DNA from 4 places in the Ensifer adhaerens genome. Region 2 is predicted to be linked to each of the others. Evidence: predicted binding sites of a transcription regulator. Region 2 holds the regulator's gene; each other region holds the start of a gene.

Region 1 (5,061 bases), on a different replicon from region 2:
GATTGCGGCGACGTACAAGCGCAATTTCGGCTAAGCTCCCGGTGGTTCAGGGCTGGAGCACCGCTCCCGCCAACCCCACCCTCATTTCCACATGGAACGCATCCGGGCGCCGACGTCGATGCGGATCTGTTTGGCGCTGCGCTCGCCGGCGGCTGCCGAGACCTTCGGCCAACTCGTCGTCTCGAAAAACTGCAGCAGCGTCGCCGGAATGAAGCGGGTCCGCGAGGCGTAGACGTGCCGGTCGCCCTGGCTGTTCTGACCGTAGGTGAAGAACCTCTGCGGCAGCACCAGCTGGAGATGATCGCGCGCCCGCGTCATGCCGACATAGAGCAGACGCCGCTCCTCTTCGAGTTCGGCAGTCGTGCCGACGCCGAGGTCGGAAGGGATGCAGCCGTCGACGACATTGAGCATGAAGACCGAGCGCCATTCCTGCCCTTTGGCCGAATGGATGGTCGAAAGGATTAGATAGTCCTCGTCGAGCAGGGGCACGCCCGCCTGGTCGCTGGTGGCATCCGGCGGATCGAGCGTCAGCTCGGTGAGGAACCGCTCGCGGTTCTGGTAGCCGCCGGCAATCTGCTCGAGCTGCACGAGATCGGCCTTGCGCGTTTCGGCGTCTTCGTGGACGCGGTCGAGGTGGGGTTCGTACCAGGCGCGGGCCGTCGCGATTTCTCCCGGCCAACCGGTTTCTGCCTTCCGCAGAGCGGAAACAAGCTCGACGAAACTCGTCCAATCCGCGCCGCTCTTCGGCGGGGCCGGGATTTCCGCGAGTGCCGCCAGCGGCTCCGGATCGGCGGCGATCGCGTCGAGGATCTTGCCGGCCGTCTGCGGGCCTATCCCCGGCAGCATCTGGAGCAGGCGGAAGCCGGCGACGCGGTCACGCGGGTTCTGCGCAAAGCGCAAGGTTGCCAGCAGATCCTTGACGTGGGCGCTATCGAGGAACTTGAGGCCACCGAACTTCACGAAGGGAATGTTGCGGCGGGTGAGCTCGACTTCGAGCGTGCCGCTGTGGTTGGCGGAGCGAAACAGCACCGCCTGCTGCTTCAGGGTCATGCCGACTTCGCGGTTGGCAAGAACCTGCTCGACGATATAGGCCGCCTGGTCCGTCTCGTCCTTGACGGTGACAAGCTGTGGGCGCTGTTCCGACTGCCTGTCCGTCCAGAGGTTCTTGGTGAACCGCTCCCGTGCCAGCCCGATCACGCCGTTGGCGGCAGCGAGGATCGGCTGGGTCGAGCGATAGTTTTGATCGAGCGTGATGACGTCGGCAGGCTCAGGCGAAAACGCGTTTGGAAAATCGAGGATGTTGCGAACCGTGGCTGCCCGGAAGGAATAGATCGACTGGGCGTCGTCTCCAACCACCGTGAGGCCATGGCCTTCGGGCTTGAGCGACAGCAGGATCGAAGACTGAAGGCGGTTCGTATCCTGATATTCGTCGACCAGGATGTGATCGAAACGGCCGCTGATATCCTGTGCCAGTTCTGCGTCGGACACCATCTGGGCCCAGTAGAGAAGGAGATCGTCGTAATCGAGCACGTTCTGCGTCTGCTTGGCCTCCACGTAGCCGGCAAACAGTTCCTTCAGTTGCTGTTCCCAGCTCACGGCCCAGGGATACGCGGTTTTCAGGACATCGATGATCGAGCTCTCCGAATTCACGACGCGCGAGTAGATCGCAAGGCATGTGCCTTTGGTCGGAAAGCGGCTTTCCATCTTGGAGAAGCCGAGTTCGTGGCGGACGAGGTTCATGAGGTCGGCGCTGTCTTCGCGATCGTGGATGGTAAAATCCGCGCCGAGGCCAATCTGTTCGGCATAGATCCTCAGGATCCGCGAGCCGATTCCGTGGAACGTGCCGGCCCAGGAAAGCGCGTCGGTCATGACGGCGGCGTTGTCGCCGAGCACCTGGCGACAGATACGCCCGACCCGGCGCGTCATCTCCGCGGCGGCGCGGCGCGAAAAGGTCATCAGTAGGATGCGGCGCGGGTCCGCGCCGTTGACGATCAGGTGCGCGACCCGATGCGCAAGCGTGTTCGTCTTGCCAGACCCGGCACCGGCAATGATCAGCAGAGGGCCACCGGCCTCGCCATGCGGCAATCCCACACCATGCACCACCGCCTCGCGCTGGCGGTCATTCAGTTTTTCGAGATAGGCGGCGCTCATTCGTGTCCAGGCGTTCTCAGCAAGATTTCCGAATTGTTCCCGTTCATGTCTTTGAAAGACTTCACGGATTCCGGTTCACGGAGATCTGACCCATCGTTTTCGGCAGATGACTCGGAACAAAAATGGAACGTATCAGCTTCGATCGCCGCTGGAAACCCGGCACACCGGGCTATCACCAGGTCGCTGACCGACGTGCAACGCAAGAATGCAGTCTCAGGAACGGGCTTCGGACCTTCGCCGATCGCCGCTTCATACCGATGTGCCGACAGCCCCCGGGAGATTACGCGGAAGAGATCGAAAGGGGCGCGCTCAGATCGCCCGGGTCACGACCTGCGCCGCGACCGATACCAGCAGGGCGGCCAGGGCAACGGCCGTGCCAAATCGCGCGATTTTCATGCGGCGGCCGCGCGCGCCATCCCAATCATAGCCCATCATTGCTCTCCCTCGGCATCATGCCTGGCGGGGATGGTGGCCATATTTGGTAACGAGTACGTAAATTTGTGGTTGCTACTTATGCGGGTCTGGCGTGGATCGCTGCAAGCGAGGCGCTTGGCAAGCGTGCCTCCCGCCCGCGCAATCAGGCGCGAACGGGAAGCATCGAAGCAAAGGTTACAGGCTCTTGCGCGTGACGAAGCGGGTTTCCAGGTAGGCTTCGATCGCCTCGGAGCCGCCTTCGGTGCCGTAGCCGGAATCCTTGATGCCGCCGAAGGGGACTTCTGGCAGCGCCAGGCCAAGATGGTTGATCGAGACCATTCCGCTCTCGACCTCGGTGGCAAGGCGATGGGCGCTTCTTTCCGACTCGGTGAAGGCATAGGCCGCAAGCCCGAACGGAAGGCGGTTGGCCTCGTTGATCGCGTCATCCAATTGGCCGAAGCGGTTGATGATGGAAACGGGGCCGAAGGGTTCGTCATTCATGATGCGGGCGCTGAGCGGTACATCGGCAAGAACCGTCGGCTCGAAGAAGTAGCCACGATTGCCGATGCGATGGCCACCGGTTGCCAGTCGCGCGCCATGCTCGACGGCATCGGCGACCAGGCTTTCGATCGCCGGGATGCGTCGCTCATTGGCAAGCGGTCCCATGTCGACGCCGGCTTCCAGGCCATTGCCGACCTTGATCTTTTTCGATGCGGCAACGAAGCCTTCGAGGAACTGGTCCGCCACTCGTTCCTGCACCAGGAAGCGGGTCGGCGACACGCACACCTGCCCGGCATTGCGATACTTGCTGCCGGACATGATCGCGACGGCCTGCTCGATGTCGGCGTCTTCGGTGACGATGACCGGGGCATGGCCGCCGAGTTCCATCGTCGCGCGCTTCATGTGCTGGCCGGCGAGCGATGCCAGTATCTTGCCGACAGGTGTCGAGCCGGTGAAGGACATCTTGCGGATCACCGGATGGGAGATCAGATACTCCGAGATGACTGCCGGCACGCCGTAGACCAGGTTGACGACGCCAGCGGGAATGCCCGCATCGACGAAGCAGCGGATCAGTTCGGCCGGCGAGGCCGGCGTTTCCTCGGGCGCCTTGACGATGATCGAGCAGCCGGTCGTCAGCGCGGCGGAGAGCTTGCGCACCACCTGATTGATCGGGAAGTTCCAGGGTGTGAAGGCGGCGACCGGACCGACCGGCAGCTTGACCGTCATCTGGGTGACATCAGGCGCGCGCGGCGGAATGATCTGGCCATAGGCGCGCTTTCCTTCCTCGGCGAACCATTCGATGATCTCGGCGGCGCTTAATATTTCGCCCTTGGACTGGGCAAGCGGCTTGCCCTGTTCCCGCGTCATCAGCCAGGCGATGTCGCCGGCGCGCTCGCGCAGCAGACCGGCTGCCGTCCGCATGACTTTTGCCCGGTCGAATGCCGAGGTCGACCGCCAGACCTGGAAGCCTTTCTGGGCAGCACTCAGCGCTTCATCCAGATCCGGGATTTCCGCCCACGCCACATGGCCGATGGCCTCCTCGGTGGCTGGGTCGATGACGGGAATGGTCTTGCCCGCGCGTGCCGGCCGCCAGGTGCCGTCGATGTGAAGGAGGATATCCGGATACTGGGTCATGGGGGAACCTTTGGAGATTGACGTCTATCGCTTCGAATGAGGACGCGCCGCTGTGGAAAGTCGAAAGGCGCGCGATGCGGATCAGTTGGGCGCTTCCGCCGACAATATCAAGACGCGATTTGTCAGGCGCACACCCATCGGATCCGCCGCCCGATGCTGTCACGCGTTCGATCTGATCGAAGATCATCTCCGGCGGACGTTGGAAATGGAGGCGTCACGGCCGCGCGAGCAGCATGGAGATGCCCTGTCCGACGCCGATGCACATGGTGGCGATCGCACGCCTCGCGCCCTGCGCTTCGAGCTCCAATGCGGCGGTCAACGCAAGGCGCGCACCGGACATGCCGAGCGGATGGCCAAGCGCGATGGCGCCGCCGTTCGGATTGACATGAGGCGCATCGTCGGCAAGGCCGAGCTGCCGCATGCAGGCGAGCGCCTGCGCCGCAAAGGCCTCGTTCAACTCGACGATATCGATGTCGCCGATGCCGAGACCAAGGCGCTCCAGCAGCTTCCGCGTGGAAAAGACGGGGCCGATGCCCATGATGCGCGGTGCGACACCCGCCGTTGCCATGCCGTCGACCCGGGCCAAGGGCTGAAGTCCGTAGCGGCGGACTGCGCCGGCCGAGGCGAGAATGAGCGCGGCGGCACCGTCGTTGACGCCGGAAGCATTGCCGGCGGTCACCGTGCCATTGGCGCGGAATGGCGTCGGCAGGCTGCCGAGCTTTTCGATCGTCGTCTCGCGCGGATGTTCGTCGTGTTCGACAAGGGGCGTTTCACCCTTGCGTCCCTTGATCGCATAGGGGGCGATCTCGCGGGCGAAACGTCCGCTCTTTTGCGCTGCCGCTGCGCGCGCCTGGCTGCGCA
Region 2 (5,061 bases):
GACCGTATTCATAGGGGCCACGATCGTTGACGCGCACGATGACCGAGGTGCCGTTTTCCATATTGGTGACACGCGCGTAGCTCGGCAACGGGAATGTCGGGTGCGCGGCCGACAGATGGGCCTTGTCATAGACCTCGCCGTTGGCAGTCAGGCGGCCGTGAAACGCCGAGCCGTACCAGGAAGCGACACCCGTCTTGTTATAACCGAAGTCTTCCTTCGGCTGATACCACTTGCCCTTGACCTGATAGGCCTTACCGACCTGGAAGCGTCCGCCGCCCTTCGGGATATTGTTGCCGGTGGCGACACGCGGGCTCGCCTTTACGCCGTAGACCGATTCAGGAAAGTATTCCTTGCTCCGTGCGGTTTTCTTGAGGCTCGATGTGGAGCCACAGGCTGCAAGCGTTACGCACAGCGCAGGAATAGCTGCAAGGCGCAGTCCCTTGACCAGATATGCCGCATTCTTACTGGAGGTCATCTGTCCCACAACATCGATCGAATAAGCCGTACTCGAAACCTTCCGCTCTTGCCCCCAGCGGAAATCTCGGCGTCCCGAAACGGAACAGTCGATTAAACATGACAGCAACAAGGCGAAAATGCGAACTCATCCACAGTTCAGCGCCTGATTTCATGCATTATGGTTTACAGATGGTTACCATCCGACCGGGCGCGTGCTCTCCAATACGGCCGTGGAGAAAATCTTTCAGCGATGCATGTTAAATCTTGCAAAGCGACAGGGCTTCGCGCAATAACGCCGTGCCCGGTAAGCAGTTAGCTGCGAAACTCGTGCAAGGACAGGTGGCCGAGTGGTTTAAGGCTCTGGTCTTGAAAACCAGCGTACGGGAAACCGTACCGTGGGTTCGAATCCCACCCTGTCCGCCATTCTCCCAAGGAATATAGACCGACCAACAACCGCCATCGGCGGTGCCGTTTCATCTCAATAGGGCCCCATCGGCAAGGTTGAGTTGAATTTCCGATACCGCGGCTGGTTCGCCGCAGGCAGAAGGAACCGGCGTTCTCCGTCCTCAACGCAACCCGATTGCCGGAGGCCTGCAAGAAGCCCGGAATTCGACAATGCTAGAGGCTGAACGGGTCGCGCGCTGATCGCTTCTCGCTCGGCGCATTGAACGGATCGGCCTTCTTCTCCTTGGACTTGCGCCCTTCGTCGGCGATGATCTCATCCACGGCGCGCTGGCACTTCATGAGTTCGTCTGCCGCCGGACCGGTGCCACGCAGACTGAGATTTGCGATCACGCGTTCGTCGAAGGCGATCGCCAAAGCCCGTTTGCGCACGAAGCCTGTGAGGAATTCGGGATCGGTGACGTTCACGAAGAGGAACTTGCCGTTCTCGTCTCCGGCGGCGGTCGCCGAAGCGCTCCAGGGATCGCTCTTGTCTAAGCGAAACGTCAGGTCATAGTCCTTGCCGATCTCGAGCGACTTCCAGTCGTCGCTGGCGAAGCTCATATAGAGTGGCGATTCGGAGCCCTTTGGATAAAACCCCAGGCGCAGCGTGACCCCGCCCTCGAACATCGACGTGATGAAACACGAGCCTTCCATCGACGTGTCGGAAGCAACGGTCCAGCCGCCGACTTCCTTCCACTTGATGATCTCGGCCTCTTCAGCCACGGCCGGCCCCGTCACCATCAGACAGCCCACCAACCCGAACAGCAATCTACGCATGCAAAGCCCCCGTTTGCGCGCATTTTGATAGGTCGCCGCGTGACTGTCGAGGGTGGGCGACCCGTACCCACGCAATATTTAGGAATATTCACCTCTCGTGCAGACCGATGCTCACGCCAGGGAATTACATGGCGAAGGGATCTTTCGACGACTTGGTCTGGCCGCCGCCCGCAAACGGGTCATTGTTCGGCGCATTACTGCCGGCGCCCGCAAAGGGATCGGCGGCCTTCCCCTGCCCGCCGTTCGGCATCAGCGCGTTCACGGCCTCCTGGCATTTGAACATCTCGCTGACGGCCTTCATCGAATCACGCAGACTGAGGCTCGCCACCACGCGCCCTTCGAACGCCAGCGCCAGCGTATTCTTGCGCACGAATTCGGTGAAGAAATCTGTATTGGAGAAATTGACGACCAGGGCCTTCGAACCCGTGAGGTCCACGCCGAACGCAACGGCCGGCCACTGGCGGCCGCGGTCGAGCTGCAAGGCGACGTCATACTCCCTTTGAGGCTCGATCGATTTCCAGGTAGCATTGCCGATCGAAAGAAACGCCAGGTTCGCCGATCCCCTTGGATAGAAGCCGATACGAAGGATCGCGCCGGCGTCATAGCTCGTCGCCGCGTAGCACGAGCCGCCCAAGGACGGATCGGAACCGACCGTCCAGGCATTGATCCGCTTCCAGATATTCGAACGACCTTCTTCAGCAGAGGCCGCTCCGGCCGCCGCCAACAGACCGAGAACCGCCAACGACAATCTATGCATGCAACCACCCCACTTTCCCCGCAAAGTTATCGTATTTTTGCAACCTGTCGAGACAGTGCAGCGCGATCACAACATGGATTTGTGCGCGCCGAAAGCGAGGACACGGACTGCTACAACCGATGCGATCGCAAGTCGGCCAATCGCGCCAGGATCGACGGGCCCTGCCGCCGCGCACCTCTGGCGCAAACCGGTCACAGCCTGAACTCAAAGACCTGTTGAACACGTGAGAGTGATCGCCAAGTTTGCTGGACTTCGGAACGAAAGCGCGGTTCACATCGTTAACCGCCCCGTAGTGCCACCCTTGCCTCAAAGTGGACGATCACCGTGCTTGCCGCCCTGCTTCTCGCTTCGATAGTCGCATCGCCTAACATGCCTGACGTCAAGCTCAGTGCCGCCACGGTCGATGAACTCCAGACGGACTTCGAAACCGCCGTCCCCTGCCACCAGATTGATGGACGCAACGTGTGGAAGGGTGCCATTGCGTTCTACATCCAGTCGTTCGTCTATGACGGCGACACGCCCGTCGCGACCGATGCGGCGGACGCGGTGCTTCCCGAAGACAACAGCGCAGAGACGGTGAAGGAATTCGAAGACGCCTGCGCCGCCACGCAGCCGGCCTGACCCTCGCCATCAGAACGCTCGCGATTCGCTCGACGCAGTCCAATACGGTCGTTTCCAACCACACAATCATCACCAAAACCCGCTTTGCTCCCGTAAAAGTGACCAACCGGCACGCGCAGTCCCGCCAATTGACTGAATTCACGGAATTTTAGGCACTTGCAGAACACATATGGAACAGATAGTGTCTGTTCTTGATTTGTTTCACGCCTTCTGGAGCGACGTGCCATGCTGACCCGCAAGCAACAGGAATTGCTTCTGTTCATTCACGAACGCATGAAGGAGTCGGGCGTCCCACCGTCATTCGATGAAATGAAGGATGCGCTCGACCTAGCGTCGAAGTCCGGCATCCACCGTCTGATTACCGCGCTCGAAGAACGCGGGTTCATTCGCCGTCTGCCGAACCGGGCCCGCGCGCTCGAGGTCATCAAGCTTCCGGAAGCCTACGCGTCCAGCCAGCAGCAGCCACGTCGCGGCTTCTCGCCGAGCGTGATCGAGGGAAGCCTCGGCAAGCCGGCGGCGGCAGCCCCTGCCGCACCACCGAAGCCGGCGCCGGTGGCCGAAAACACATCAGTTTCCGTGCCGGTCATGGGCCGCATCGCTGCCGGTGTGCCGATCTCGGCGATCCAGAACAACACGCACGACATCACCGTTCCGCTCGACATGATCGGCAACGGCGAACACTACGCCCTCGAAGTCAAGGGCGACTCGATGATCGAAGCCGGCATCTTCGACGGCGACACCGTGATCATCCGAAATGGCAATACCGCCAACCCCGGCGACATCATCGTGGCGCTCGTGGATGACGAGGAAGCGACGCTGAAGCGATTCCGACGCAAGGGCGCATCGATTGCGCTTGAGGCCGCAAACCCTGCCTACGAGACACGGATCTTCGGGCCTGATCGTGTGAAGATCCAGGGCAAGCTCGTTGGGCTGATCCGCCGCTACCACTGATCCCAGATAAAAATCTGGTACTCGGAAGAACCTCGCTGCCGCTTGCGGTAGCGAGGTTCTTCTTGTTCATCCGATAACGCGTCGCCTACTCGTGGATGGTGTATTCGCCGAGTTCGCAAAGGTCCTGCGTATCTTCGGTCGTATCGAGGCCCGAATCCTCTTCGAACTCGAAGCGCATGTCGTACTTGCAGACATCCCGGCCGTCAGCGATGGTGATTTCCATGTTCTCGCCGGGATTCAGAACCTGCCGGCCGAAAACATCGTCTTCCCACTCGTTGACGCCTACCGGCGACGTGTAGAAATTGGTCAGAACTGCACTTGTGTTGTTCTTCAGCTTGAAAACCAGGTCCTCTGCCCGCGCCTCGAATGTGGTCGCAGCAAAGAGGATTAACGCCGTCAGGACAAGTTTCGTCTTCATATAAGCCATTGCCTCCGTTTGATGATGACGGACGCTACCGATGCGGCTGATGTCAGCGGAGTCATCGTTCCCCCTCTACCGATTTCACCGAAGCGATAAGATCCGTACGGGGCTTAGAAGACGTGGCTTGTGCGGGCGTGTGGCATGCCTGAGCGAAAGCACCTACGCGTCGCAACCCGGAGTAAGCTGAGGAAGGTAATCGTTCCGACCTCTTCTTGAAGCATTGCTGCTCGCTGGGCAGGAGCAATCGGCCTTGCCGGACGTTCTGCCTGTGGAAAGCGCCCGAACCGCAAATTCGCTTTGTGCTTTTTCCGAAAATGCCTCTTGCGGATTTTCTGCAATCATTCTAAATCCCCGCCAACGCTCGGTTATCCGAGCCGTGAGGCCTCGTGGCGGAGTGGTGACGCAGAGGACTGCAAATCCTTGTACCCCGGTTCAATTCCGGGCGAGGCCTCCAAATACATTCACCAATATAATCAATATGTTGCAGTCGTCGCGAAGCGGAAAAAACACCGCTTCCGCGTAACGCTATGTTGCTGCGAGAATCCTTTGCTTTCCCTGCACTTCCACGAGGCGACGGCGGATCCACACGACATGAAATGCGACATGTTCAATGCGAACCCCGAGCCAGAAACCC
Region 3 (5,061 bases), 1.5 Mb from region 2:
GCCGGCGGCGATCAGGCTCACCATTCCCGGAAGCCAAGGCTTGACGAGCCTGATCTGGCTGACGCTGCTCGTGGTCAGCATCGCTGTGCTCTTCCGGCTCCTGCGCATGCTGACGGGCAACCAGACGCTGCTGGCCTCGGCGCTGACGGCGCTATTCCTGCTGCCCTCGATGATGATCGGCGACCTGCTGCAGCGCTTCTTCGGCCTGATCCCGAGCTAGAGTGTGACGCGCAACTGTGCGCAGCGGTTTTGCGATAACGACATGCTATAGGATCGTGCTTCAGAGCTTCAGGATCGGCTCGCGATCAGTAATCCACTTGCAGGAAATAAAGCCCATCGGGCGGGGCCACGGGGCCGCAGGCCTTGCGGTTGCGCGCTTCAAGCGCTGCCTGCAAATCGTCCGGCGACCATTTGCCCTCGCCCACCAGCTTCAGCGATCCCGCAAAGGACCGGATCTGGTTGTGCAGGAAGCTCTGCGCCGTCGCGCGGATCTCGATGACGCCGCCAACGAGCGCGACGTCCAGCCGGTCGAGCGTCCGCACCGGGCTCGTCGCCTGGCAATGGGCGGAGCGGAAGGTGGTGAAATCGTGATGGCCGACGAGGCGCTGGGCGCCCGCATGCATCGCCTCATGGTCGAGCGGCTTCGGCACCCACCAGGCGCGCCGGGCTTCAAGTGCCAGCGGCGCGGGCCGTGAGATGATGCGGTAGAGATAATGCCGGCGCAGCGCCGAGAAGCGGGCGTCGAATTCCTCGGACACTTCCTCGGCCTCGAGGATCGCCACTCGCTCGCGCGCAAGGCCCAGATGCGCGTTCAGCGCATTGCGCAGCGTATAGGGCTTCCACGGACGGGTCAGATCGGCATGCATGACCTGGCCGCTGGCGTGTACGCCGGAATCGGTGCGGCCGGCGCCACGGATCGAAACGGTATCGCCGGTCAGAGACAGGATCGCCTTTTCGATCGCCCCTTGCACAGACTCGCCATTGTCCTGCCGCTGCCAGCCGACATAATCAGAGCCGTCATATTCGACGGTCAGCTTGAAGCGCGGCATCAGCCGACCCTCGTGCCGGGCGCAACCGGCGTTCCGCGCAGGAAGTCGGCCGCTCCGAGCGCCTTGCCGCCGGCGCGCTGCAGGCGGGTCAGCCGAACCGCGCCTTCGGCGCAGGCGATCTTCAGGCTGTCATCGAGCACCGTTCCGGCCTCGCCCGTGCCGGAAGCCGGCTCGGAGTTCAGCACCTTGATGCGTTCCGGCTTGCCGGCGATTTCGAGTTCGAACCAGGCGCCCGGGAACGGCGACAGGCCGCGGATGTGATCATGCACCTCGCGCGAAGGACGGGCGAAGTCGATGCGGGTTTCCGCCTTGCTGATCTTCTGGGCGTAGACGACACCGTCCTCGGCCTGGACCGTCAGCGGCAGATCGTCGGCCTCGAGCTTCGCCATCGCCTCCCGCATCAGGCTGGCGCCGACCTGCATCAGCCGGTCGTGCAGTTCGCCACCGGTCATCGTCTCGCCGATCTGGACCGTCTTGGTGAGAGCGACCGGACCGGTATCGAGCCCCTTTTCCATCTTCATCACCATCATGCCGGTCTCATGATCGCCGGCCATGATCGCGCGCTGGATGGGCGCGGCACCGCGCCAGCGCGGCAGCAGCGAGGCGTGGCCATTGTAGCAGCCGAGCTTGGTGCCCGTGAGGATGGCCTCGGGCAGAAGCAGGCCATAGGCGACGACGACGGCGACGTCGGCGTCGAAATCACGGAAGGCCTGGCGATCCGCCTCGTCCTTGAAGTTTAGCGGCGTCAGCACGGGAATGCCGAGGAGTTCGGCTGCCTGGTGCACCGGCGACTTCTGCAGGTCGAGCCCGCGGCGGCCGCCCGGCCGCGGCGGCTGCGTATAGGCGGCAACGATCTGGTGACCGGCTTCTGCGAGCGCTGCCAGCGTCGGCACGGAAAATTCCGGCGTACCCATGAAGATGATGCGAAGCGACAAGGCGGTAACTCCGTCCTCTCAGATCACTTCATGCGGGGAAACGGCGAAATGATCTCATTCTCTGAAACAGGGCAACCCCGGGCGGAAAACCGTTTCACGCTTTTCCTGGAGTCAAATTCAGCCGTTCGCGCGATCTGTTCGCGACCGCTTGCGCGATCGAAGGCTCAGATCGCCTTGGCGCCGCGCGTCTTGGCGGCCTTGGTGAACTTTCGGATCACCATGTCGCGCTTGAGCTTGGAGATGTGATCGATGAACAACACGCCGTTCAGGTGATCGATCTCGTGCTGCAGGCAGGTGGCGAGCAGGCCGTCGGCCTCGATCGTCTGCTGCTTGCCGTCACGGTCGAGATGCTTGACGGTGATCGACGCGGGGCGCTCGACCTCGGCGTAATAATCCGGGATCGACAGGCAGCCTTCCTCGTAGACCGAATAGGTATCGGACGAAGCGACGATCTCGGGATTGATGAAGACGAGCGGTGTCTTCTCGTCGCCTTCCTTCGAAACGTCGAGCACCAGCATGCGCCTGGCGACACCGATCTGGATCGCGGCAAGGCCGATGCCGGGGGCATCGTACATGGTTTCGAGCATGTCGTCGGCAAGACGACGGACGTCCGCGTCGACGGTTTCGATCGGCGTGGAAACCTGGCGAAGCACAGGATCGGGAAGGATGATAAGCGGCTTGATCGTCATGCTGCTCCCATAGCCGATCTTTCCATCGGCGTGCAAGGAAATTGGCTTGCCACCTTCGGCAGCCTTTCCTGGACAGGCCCGCGTTAACCGCACGGCGCAAATGTTCTTGTTTTGATCTACACATAACCAAAGAATCTGTTAGGTTTGGCGCATGGAACCCGCGCCTTTCCCCTTCGCCCAGCCGCTGTTTTTCATCGGCGCCTTGCCGATCACGCTGGGCCATCTCGCGATTGCCGTCGGCCTGGTGGTCGTCGTTGCAATTTTGATGGCGTTTTCGCGGCGACGGGACAACCGCGACGAGGAGCGGCAGGAGCAGATGGCAATGCTGCTCGCCGCCCAGACGGAGATGCAAGGGCGGGTCGCCGCCATGGCCGAAGTCTTCGGCGCGCGGCAGGCGGAACTCAACCAGACGCTCAGCCAGCGCATCGACGGCATGACCCATCGCATCGGCGCGTCGATCACCGAACAGACCAAGGCGACGCACGAAAACCTCAGGCGGCTGCAGGAACGGCTGGCGGTCATCGACAACGCCCAGAACAACATCCAGTCGCTCGCCAAGGACATGGCCGGGCTGCAGGCAATCCTTTCCAACAAGCAGACGCGCGGCGCCTTCGGCCAGTCGCGCATGGAGGCGATCATCGCCGACGGGCTGCCGATGGGCGCCTTCGCCTTCCAGGCGACGCTGTCGAACGGCGCGCGACCCGACTGCACGATCCGCATGCCGAACGGCCAGCCGCCGCTCGTCATCGACGCCAAGTTTCCGCTGGAAGCCTGGAACGCGATGCGTGACGCACCGGATGCCGAACGCCGCCAGCAGATCGCCCAGCTTTTCCGCCGCGACATGGAAACGCATGTGCGCGATATCGCCAGCAAATATCTGATCTCCGGAGAGACGCAGGACACCGCGTTCCTCTTCGTGCCATCCGAATCGATCTTCGCCGAAATCCACGAGCATTTCGAAGCGATCGTGCAGAAGGCACACCGCCAGCGGATCGTCATCGTTTCCCCTTCCCTGCTCCTGCTGTCGATCCAGGTGATTCAGGCGATCCTCAAGGATGCGCGCATGCGTGAGCAGGCGCATCTGATCCAGGGCGAGGTCGCCAGATTGATGGAGGACCTCGGCCGTCTCGACGAGCGCGTGCGCAAGCTCCAGGGCCATTTCGCCATGAGCCAGAAGGACGTCGAGGATATTCTGATCTCGTCCAGCAAACTCACCCGGCGCGGTGCCAAGATCGAGGCGCTCGAACTCGAGGCCGAAGGCGGCATGCAGGAGGCAACCGACCCGCGCGCTGCCGTCGACAACCGGGTGGGGCAATTGCGTCTGCGGGTGGTTGACGAGGACTGAGGCTCTCGGGCACTCTCCGGCCCACTCTCTAATCCGACGGGAAATTTTCACATGATCACTGTTTTTGGGTCCATCAACATGGACCTGATCGCCACGACCGCACGCCTTCCGAAGCCGGGCGAGACCGTCGCCGGGACGGGCTTTTCGACCGCCGCCGGCGGCAAGGGCGCAAACCAGGCGCTTGCCGCACGACGTGCCGGAGCGACAGTGCAGATGGCGGGTGCCGTCGGTGCCGACAGCTTCGCCGAAGGCGCCTTGGAACTCTTGAAGGGTGCCGGCACGGACATGTCGCTGACCAAGACGGTAGATGAGCCGACCGGCACCGCCCACATCCTCGTCGGAGGTGACGGCGAAAACGTCATCGTCGTGGTCGCCAGCGCCAATGCGACCGTCGACGAGGCCGATGCGGTGAAGGCCGTCGACGGCATGAAGCCTGGCGACACGTTGATGCTGCAGCTCGAAATTCCCGCAGCCTCGGTCGAGAAAGCCTTGAACGCAGCCAAACAGAAGGGCGTACGCTCGGTCATCAACATCGCGCCGCTGACGCCGGATGCAGCACGTCTCGGTCGCATGGCCGATATCGTCATTGCCAACGAGACCGAATTCGAGCTGCTGGCCGGCAAGAGCGGCATCAGCAGTGCGGAACGCGAAGACGCGATGAAGGCGCTCCATGCGGAGACCGGACAGACCGTCATCGTCACGCTTGGCGCCGATGGCGTAGTCGCCGTGCACGAGGGCGAAATCCAGCGTGCCAAGGGCCTGAAGATCGAACCGGTGGATACGGTCGGCGCCGGCGACACCTTCTGCGGCTATCTCGCGGCCAGCTTGGATGCCGGCATTGCCTTCCCCGAGGCGTTGCGCCGTGCCGCCGTTGCCGGTTCGCTCGCCTGCCTCAAGCGCGGCGCACAACCTTCGATCCCGCTTGCCTCGGAAGTGGCATCACGCATTTAGTTCGCGACGCGTCTGGGTCGGATCGACCCAGACCTACAATGCGAATGCTCCGCGGAAACAAAGCCGAGTGCGGGCAAAATGCGCCCGCACTT
Region 4 (5,061 bases), on a different replicon from region 2:
AGTCTCTGGATCGGAGCGCTGGCGCCTCTGGGTCTGGCGCTGCACGGCAAAGACCCGGCGGCGCTTTCGGCGTTGCGGCGGTTCTCAATGGCCATCCCTTATGCGGTTCTAGTGCTCGTCGCGGCGGGTATTGCCTTGGCCATCGTGCAGGTGGAGAAGCCGGCAGCGCTGATCGAAACAGCCTATGGCCAGGTATTTGTGGTCAAGATGGCATTGCTGACGGGATTGTTTCCGCTGGCGATCGTGAATCGCTGGCGTCTGACACAACCGACCTTGGCCGGCGATCGGGCCTCAGCGAAACGGCTGGCCCGTTCGATCGCTGCGGAAACACTGATTGTCTTCCTGATCTTGGGAGCCGTCTCTTGCTGGCGCTTCACGCCGCCGCCGCGCGCGCTGATGGGTTCGGCGGAGCAGCCTGCAAGCGTTCATATTCACACCGAAAAGGCGATGGCCCTTGTTGACGTCGCGCCCGCCCGGGTGGGCGAGGTGGACGTATCGATCAACACGCTCACCGACGAACTCGAGCCACTTGCCGCCAAGGAGGTTACGCTTGTGCTGTCCAAACCTGATTCAGGCATCGAACCGTTCAAGCGCACGGCTGTGCGGCGCGGTGAAGCGGACTGGCAGGTCGAACACATGAACATCCCGCTGCCCGGCACTTGGCAGGTGCGTGTCGATATTCTCATCAACGATTTCGAGAAGGTGACGCTGAGCGATCAGATTGGCATTGCGCCGTGACTGCGGAGGCTGCCGCCCCGAAGCCGCTGTCAGCTTTTTCCGATTGCAATTGCTGGCGGCATCGCAGTCCCCACTGCAGCGCTCAATCGCACGCACCCGACGTTGGGCCGCGGCCTTGCCGCGGGAGGTCCTTTTGACGTCGCGCCCTTGCGCGAGTGACGCGACTGGCGGCTGGCCGAAGCTCGTCCGTCGAAAGATTTTTTTCGCCGTTAATATTTTAGAAATATCGCATGTTCATGCTGTGTGGCCATGCGCGGCTTCCTGTTGATGGCATTTTTCGCTGGCGGATTGTGGACGGTCGACACGACGTTGTGTGAGGGCCGCTATACCCAGGAGTTTGGGCATGAGGCTCAGTCCGCGACCAGACAGGTTCGCTATTGGCTGAACGCTCAACTGAACTACCTGCGAACGCGCTTCTAGCTTTCCGTCGCCTCCTGGTGCGGAGAACCGGTATCACCAAGCGGTCCACCCCGAGGATTGGGCGGCGAAATATTGCTGCTAAAAAGTCACACTGTTGGCCACTTCGTTGTCAAAGAGCTTGGAAATCCGAACTAAAATGACAGTCGTCAAGTGGGGGAGTTGGTTCTGTTCGTTAGTGCGTGCTAAATTGATGAAATGCATAGATCTGATCAAGATGGCGATGCGAAGGTCACGGACCTCATCGCACAATTCAAAGCGGCGCAGAGCCAACTGTTTGGGCTGGTTGACGAATATGAAACGGAACGATTCCGCTCGCTCGAACGGACCGTGGAGCAAACGTTCGTCGAGATTGAGCAGCGCGTCCCGCGCGACGCCGGCGAATTTCGCGCGATAGCGCAGTTCTATCTGGATATTCTGGAGGACAATGATGGCGGCTACAACGGGCGGCTGCATGCCTGCTTGCGCCAGTTGGTCGATCGGCACACCTTTGATGTGTCCTCGAAATTCGACTGATTGACGGTGTTGCGTGTGTCGTTCACACAGGTTCCATTCACACCGGGTAATGATCCCCCGAACATAAGGAAGGCCCATGGAAGGGGATAGAGAGCGCACCTTCGTTGTGGATCTCGCCGATGTGGAAACTGCGGATTCCGGGATTTTCACCTGGGACATTACACAGGACCTCGTCTACGCGGACTCGGCTCTGGCGGAGCTTTTCGGATTGATCGCCACGGAGACCAATCGCGGATTGCCGCTCAAGCTCTATCTCGACCGGGTTCACCCGGAAGACCGGCCGTATCTGGCAAAGGAAATTGCCGCCACCATGGTGGGAGGGCGAGCCCAGCAATCGACCTATCGCGTAAGGACGCGAGGCGGACACTACGTCTCGGTCGTCGCTTTTGGTCGGTGCTTTCGCGATCGGAAGGATACTCCGGTGCTCTATTCCGGGATCGTTGTTCTCGAAAGCGCCACGTCGGCAAGCGACCATCGAAGACACTGACGGCGCAAGGTCGCCAAGGCGCGGAACAGATTTGGGGAGATTGGTCCGCGGTCAGGCGGAAGTCGTTTCGCGCAAGCCGCTGTCGAGCGCATTGTGTGCTGCCTGCATCACGTCGATGTCGTGAATGTGGCTTATGGTTGCCATCTCCATCATCAGATCGCCGATCACCAGATCAATGCGTCTCGGTGCACCGGCATCCCTTTTCGCGACGCAGGCCTCAAGCTGTTCGGACGATCCGCCCAAAACGACATAGAGTTCCAGCGCGGTCGTCAGAACCTTTGCGCGACGCACGGCAAGATCACTGGTCGAATCCTCTCCTGCGGAAGCAACCATCAATCGAACAGCTCTGTTTTGGAACTCGCTCATTTTGAACCCTGTTCAAACGCAATTTAGCGCGGAGCATATCGCCGATTGCTGAACTCTATCTTAAGCGCAAAGGTAGAGTTCATAATGCAGTTTGGGTTTTACTCGGGCTGACGCAGTCGAGCCGTCCCGAAGGCAAGGTCTCGCCATGATGCTGTTCGGCGACCTGCAGCACCTTCCCACGGACGCGACCGAACCGGCGGGGTCTCGCAGTCTGTCGCGAAAATGAGAACGTTTGAAGAACTTTCCTGTGTGAAAGGGCCTTCTGCCCGTGTATAAGGCCCGGATGGTCCAGAGAGCAGGCAGTGCCGATCTTCCGCTTCACGGTGGCCGGGTTCCCCGGTGGCTTGGCGAGCGTATGACAAAACTTGGTGCGATCATTACCCAGGCGATCGTCATCGAATATGGGCGAGACGAGTTTCTTCGCCGGCTGGCGCATCCGTTCTGGTTTCAGTCTTTCGGATGCGTCATGGGCATGGACTGGCACTCCTCCGGCATCACCACCAGCGTCATTGGTGCCCTCAAACGTGGTCTATCACCGCTGTCGGGCGAACTTGGTATCCATGTCTGCGGCGGACGAGGGCGGAACTCCAGGGAGACACCGGGCGAGTTGATTGCAATCGGCGAGCGCGTGGGCCTCGATGGAGGCGGCCTGGCGACCACCAGTCGCCTCGTCGCAAAGGTCGACAGTGCGGCCGTGCAAGACGGCTTCGACCTTTACCTGCACGGCTTCATCGTCACCGATGACGGTAAATGGGTTGTCGTGCAGCAGGGCATGAACGGCGAGAGGCGGCAAGCCCGGCGCTACCACTGGCTTTCCGAGGGGATCAGCAGCTTCGTGGATTCGCCCCACACTGCGATCGAAGGTGCGCGGCAGGGCGAGATCGTCAATCTTGCCGACCGCCGCGCCGCGGCTTCGCGCAATAGCCAACTAGATCTTCTGGCATCGCTCGGACCGGACCGGATCGTCCGGGAGATCGCGGCGATCGAGCCAAGACGTACGACCAGGCAAAGCGCGCAGCCTATGCTCCCCCATCTGATCATGCCCGCGCATCACGACGTGCGCGAGGAAGACGTCAACATGAAACGCCTGCATGCCACGCTCGCCGCTGCCGCCGACCGTGGTCCAGAGGATTTCGAGCATCTCCTGTTGGTGCCGGGCGTTGGCGCGCGCACGGTCAAGGCGCTGGCGATGGTGGCCGAAGTGGTACACGGCGCGCCGTGCCGGTTCGCCGATCCGGCGCGCTTCTCGCTTGCCCATGGAGGCAAGGATCGCCACCCGTTTCCGGTTCCCCTGAAGGTGTATGACGAGACGATCCGGGTGATGAAGTCCGCCGTGTCGAAGGCGAAGCTCGGTCGCGACGAAGAGATGCAGGTTCTCAAGCGCCTCGACGATCAGGCCCGCCAGTTCGAGAAATATGCCACCGGCCCGGATCTCAAGGAGATCGTGGCCGGTGAGTTTCGTCAATCGCACGAGTTTGGCGGCCGCAGTGTCTTCGGCTGGGAAGGACCGGTAGAGCGGTCGAGCGATGCAGACCGGCCACGCCGCAAGGGTGACCGCGACCGGTAACCGCTCCATGCCGCTGCAAGGCGTTGCAGCGAATCTCATTCTTTGATCTTCTTGAGATGTTCTCGCCGGAACTCAAACCTCCTCCCAAGGGTTGGAAGGTCGTGTGAACAAACCTGCGAGGGCGAACCAGCAGAATCCACGTCAAGAGGAGTCTCGCGATGGAAGAACTGCAGAGCATCACGGTATCTGAGGAACGGCTCGAGGATTGCCGTGACGTCGTCGAACTGGACCTCCAGCTTTTGATCCGCGAGACCATCGAGTCCGGGTTTTCGGTGGAAGAGGTCCTGATCGCGATCAGCGAACTGGTGGCGGAAGATTTCGCCCACGCCGTCAAGATCGCCAGCGTCCATTAAGACCAGAGTTCACTGCGGAACGCATTGCTGTCCGAAACGGAGCATCTGATCGCGCAGCGATGGCTCTGCGACGCGCTTGGCCGCTTCCCGATAGTCGAACCAGGCGAGCTTCCGCTCTCCCTTCTCGGGGAATTTCGCTCGCATGCGCGCGACTTCCAGGGTGTGGAGTTGAACCCTGCAGGAAATCTTGAGCCCGTGGTCCAGCCGCTTCTTGTAAAAGTAGTGGCCGAACGGAAATCTCTGGCAGGTGCCTTTCACGCCAGCCTCTTCATAGGCCTCTCTCGCTGCCACCTCATGCGCGCGCTTTCCCTTCATCGGCCAGCCCTTGGGAATGACCCAGCGACCGGTGTCCCGGCTGGTTATGAGAAGGATTTCCAATGCGTTGTTGCGCACGCGATAACACAAGGCCGCGTATTGCATACGTGGCGGCCGGCGCAGCATCAACTGCACGTCAGCGGCAATTTGGCGTAGAAAATTCACCGGAATACTGTCTCCCTTGTCGCCCGCTTGCGGCAATCGCGCTCTGTGCGCCACGCGCAACATCGACAATAACAACCGGATCATCGGTTCTGTTCCGCCAACAGGTAGTGCAAAAAGGAATGGGGCGACGGAATGGC

What was found. Region 2 encodes LexA, which represses DNA repair genes until DNA is damaged. Its sites were predicted from a motif close to TGTTCNNNNTGTGTTCNG; they were not measured.
Region 1: LAC81_RS27960 (ATP-dependent helicase) is a predicted target of LexA. The motif match lies at 2,264-2,281, and genes of this name have one in related genera.
Region 3: LAC81_RS00285 (DNA recombination protein RmuC) is a predicted target of LexA. The motif match lies at 2,775-2,792, and genes of this name have one in related genera.
Region 4: LAC81_RS22350 (DUF763 domain-containing protein) is a predicted target of LexA. The motif match lies at 2,749-2,766, and genes of this name have one in related genera.

What each region holds. Positions count from the first base shown of each region.
Region 1 is NZ_CP083350.1:1,677,727-1,682,787, forward strand. Features, by position in the region: gene LAC81_RS27955 (FadR/GntR family transcriptional regulator) at 1-34, shown strand, start outside; gene LAC81_RS27960 (ATP-dependent helicase) at 82-2,151, opposite strand; gene LAC81_RS38355 (hypothetical protein) at 2,461-2,583, opposite strand; gene LAC81_RS27965 (NAD-dependent succinate-semialdehyde dehydrogenase) at 2,761-4,200, opposite strand; gene pcaF (3-oxoadipyl-CoA thiolase) at 4,415-5,061, opposite strand, start outside.
Region 2 is NZ_CP083349.1:1,576,337-1,581,397, reverse strand. Features, by position in the region: gene LAC81_RS07860 (septal ring lytic transglycosylase RlpA family protein) at 1-475, opposite strand, end outside; tRNA gene LAC81_RS07855 (tRNA-Ser) at 790-879, shown strand; gene LAC81_RS07850 (hypothetical protein) at 1,075-1,677, opposite strand; gene LAC81_RS07845 (hypothetical protein) at 1,802-2,401, opposite strand; gene LAC81_RS07840 (hypothetical protein) at 2,804-3,055, shown strand; gene lexA (transcriptional repressor LexA) at 3,281-4,006, shown strand; gene LAC81_RS07830 (hypothetical protein) at 4,092-4,424, opposite strand; tRNA gene LAC81_RS07825 (tRNA-Cys) at 4,808-4,881, shown strand.
Region 3 is NZ_CP083349.1:58,594-63,654, reverse strand. Features, by position in the region: gene LAC81_RS00305 (hypothetical protein) at 1-220, shown strand, start outside; gene truA (tRNA pseudouridine(38-40) synthase TruA) at 306-1,049, opposite strand; gene fmt (methionyl-tRNA formyltransferase) at 1,049-1,984, opposite strand; gene def (peptide deformylase) at 2,149-2,673, opposite strand; gene LAC81_RS00285 (DNA recombination protein RmuC) at 2,825-4,018, shown strand; gene LAC81_RS00280 (ribokinase) at 4,070-4,969, shown strand.
Region 4 is NZ_CP083350.1:421,307-426,367, reverse strand. Features, by position in the region: gene LAC81_RS22370 (copper resistance CopC/CopD family protein) at 1-738, shown strand, start outside; gene LAC81_RS22365 (hypothetical protein) at 1,354-1,671, shown strand; gene LAC81_RS22360 (PAS domain-containing protein) at 1,748-2,158, shown strand; gene LAC81_RS22355 (hypothetical protein) at 2,210-2,491, opposite strand; gene LAC81_RS22350 (DUF763 domain-containing protein) at 2,808-4,091, shown strand; gene LAC81_RS22345 (hypothetical protein) at 4,250-4,444, shown strand; gene LAC81_RS22340 (NUDIX hydrolase) at 4,454-4,924, opposite strand.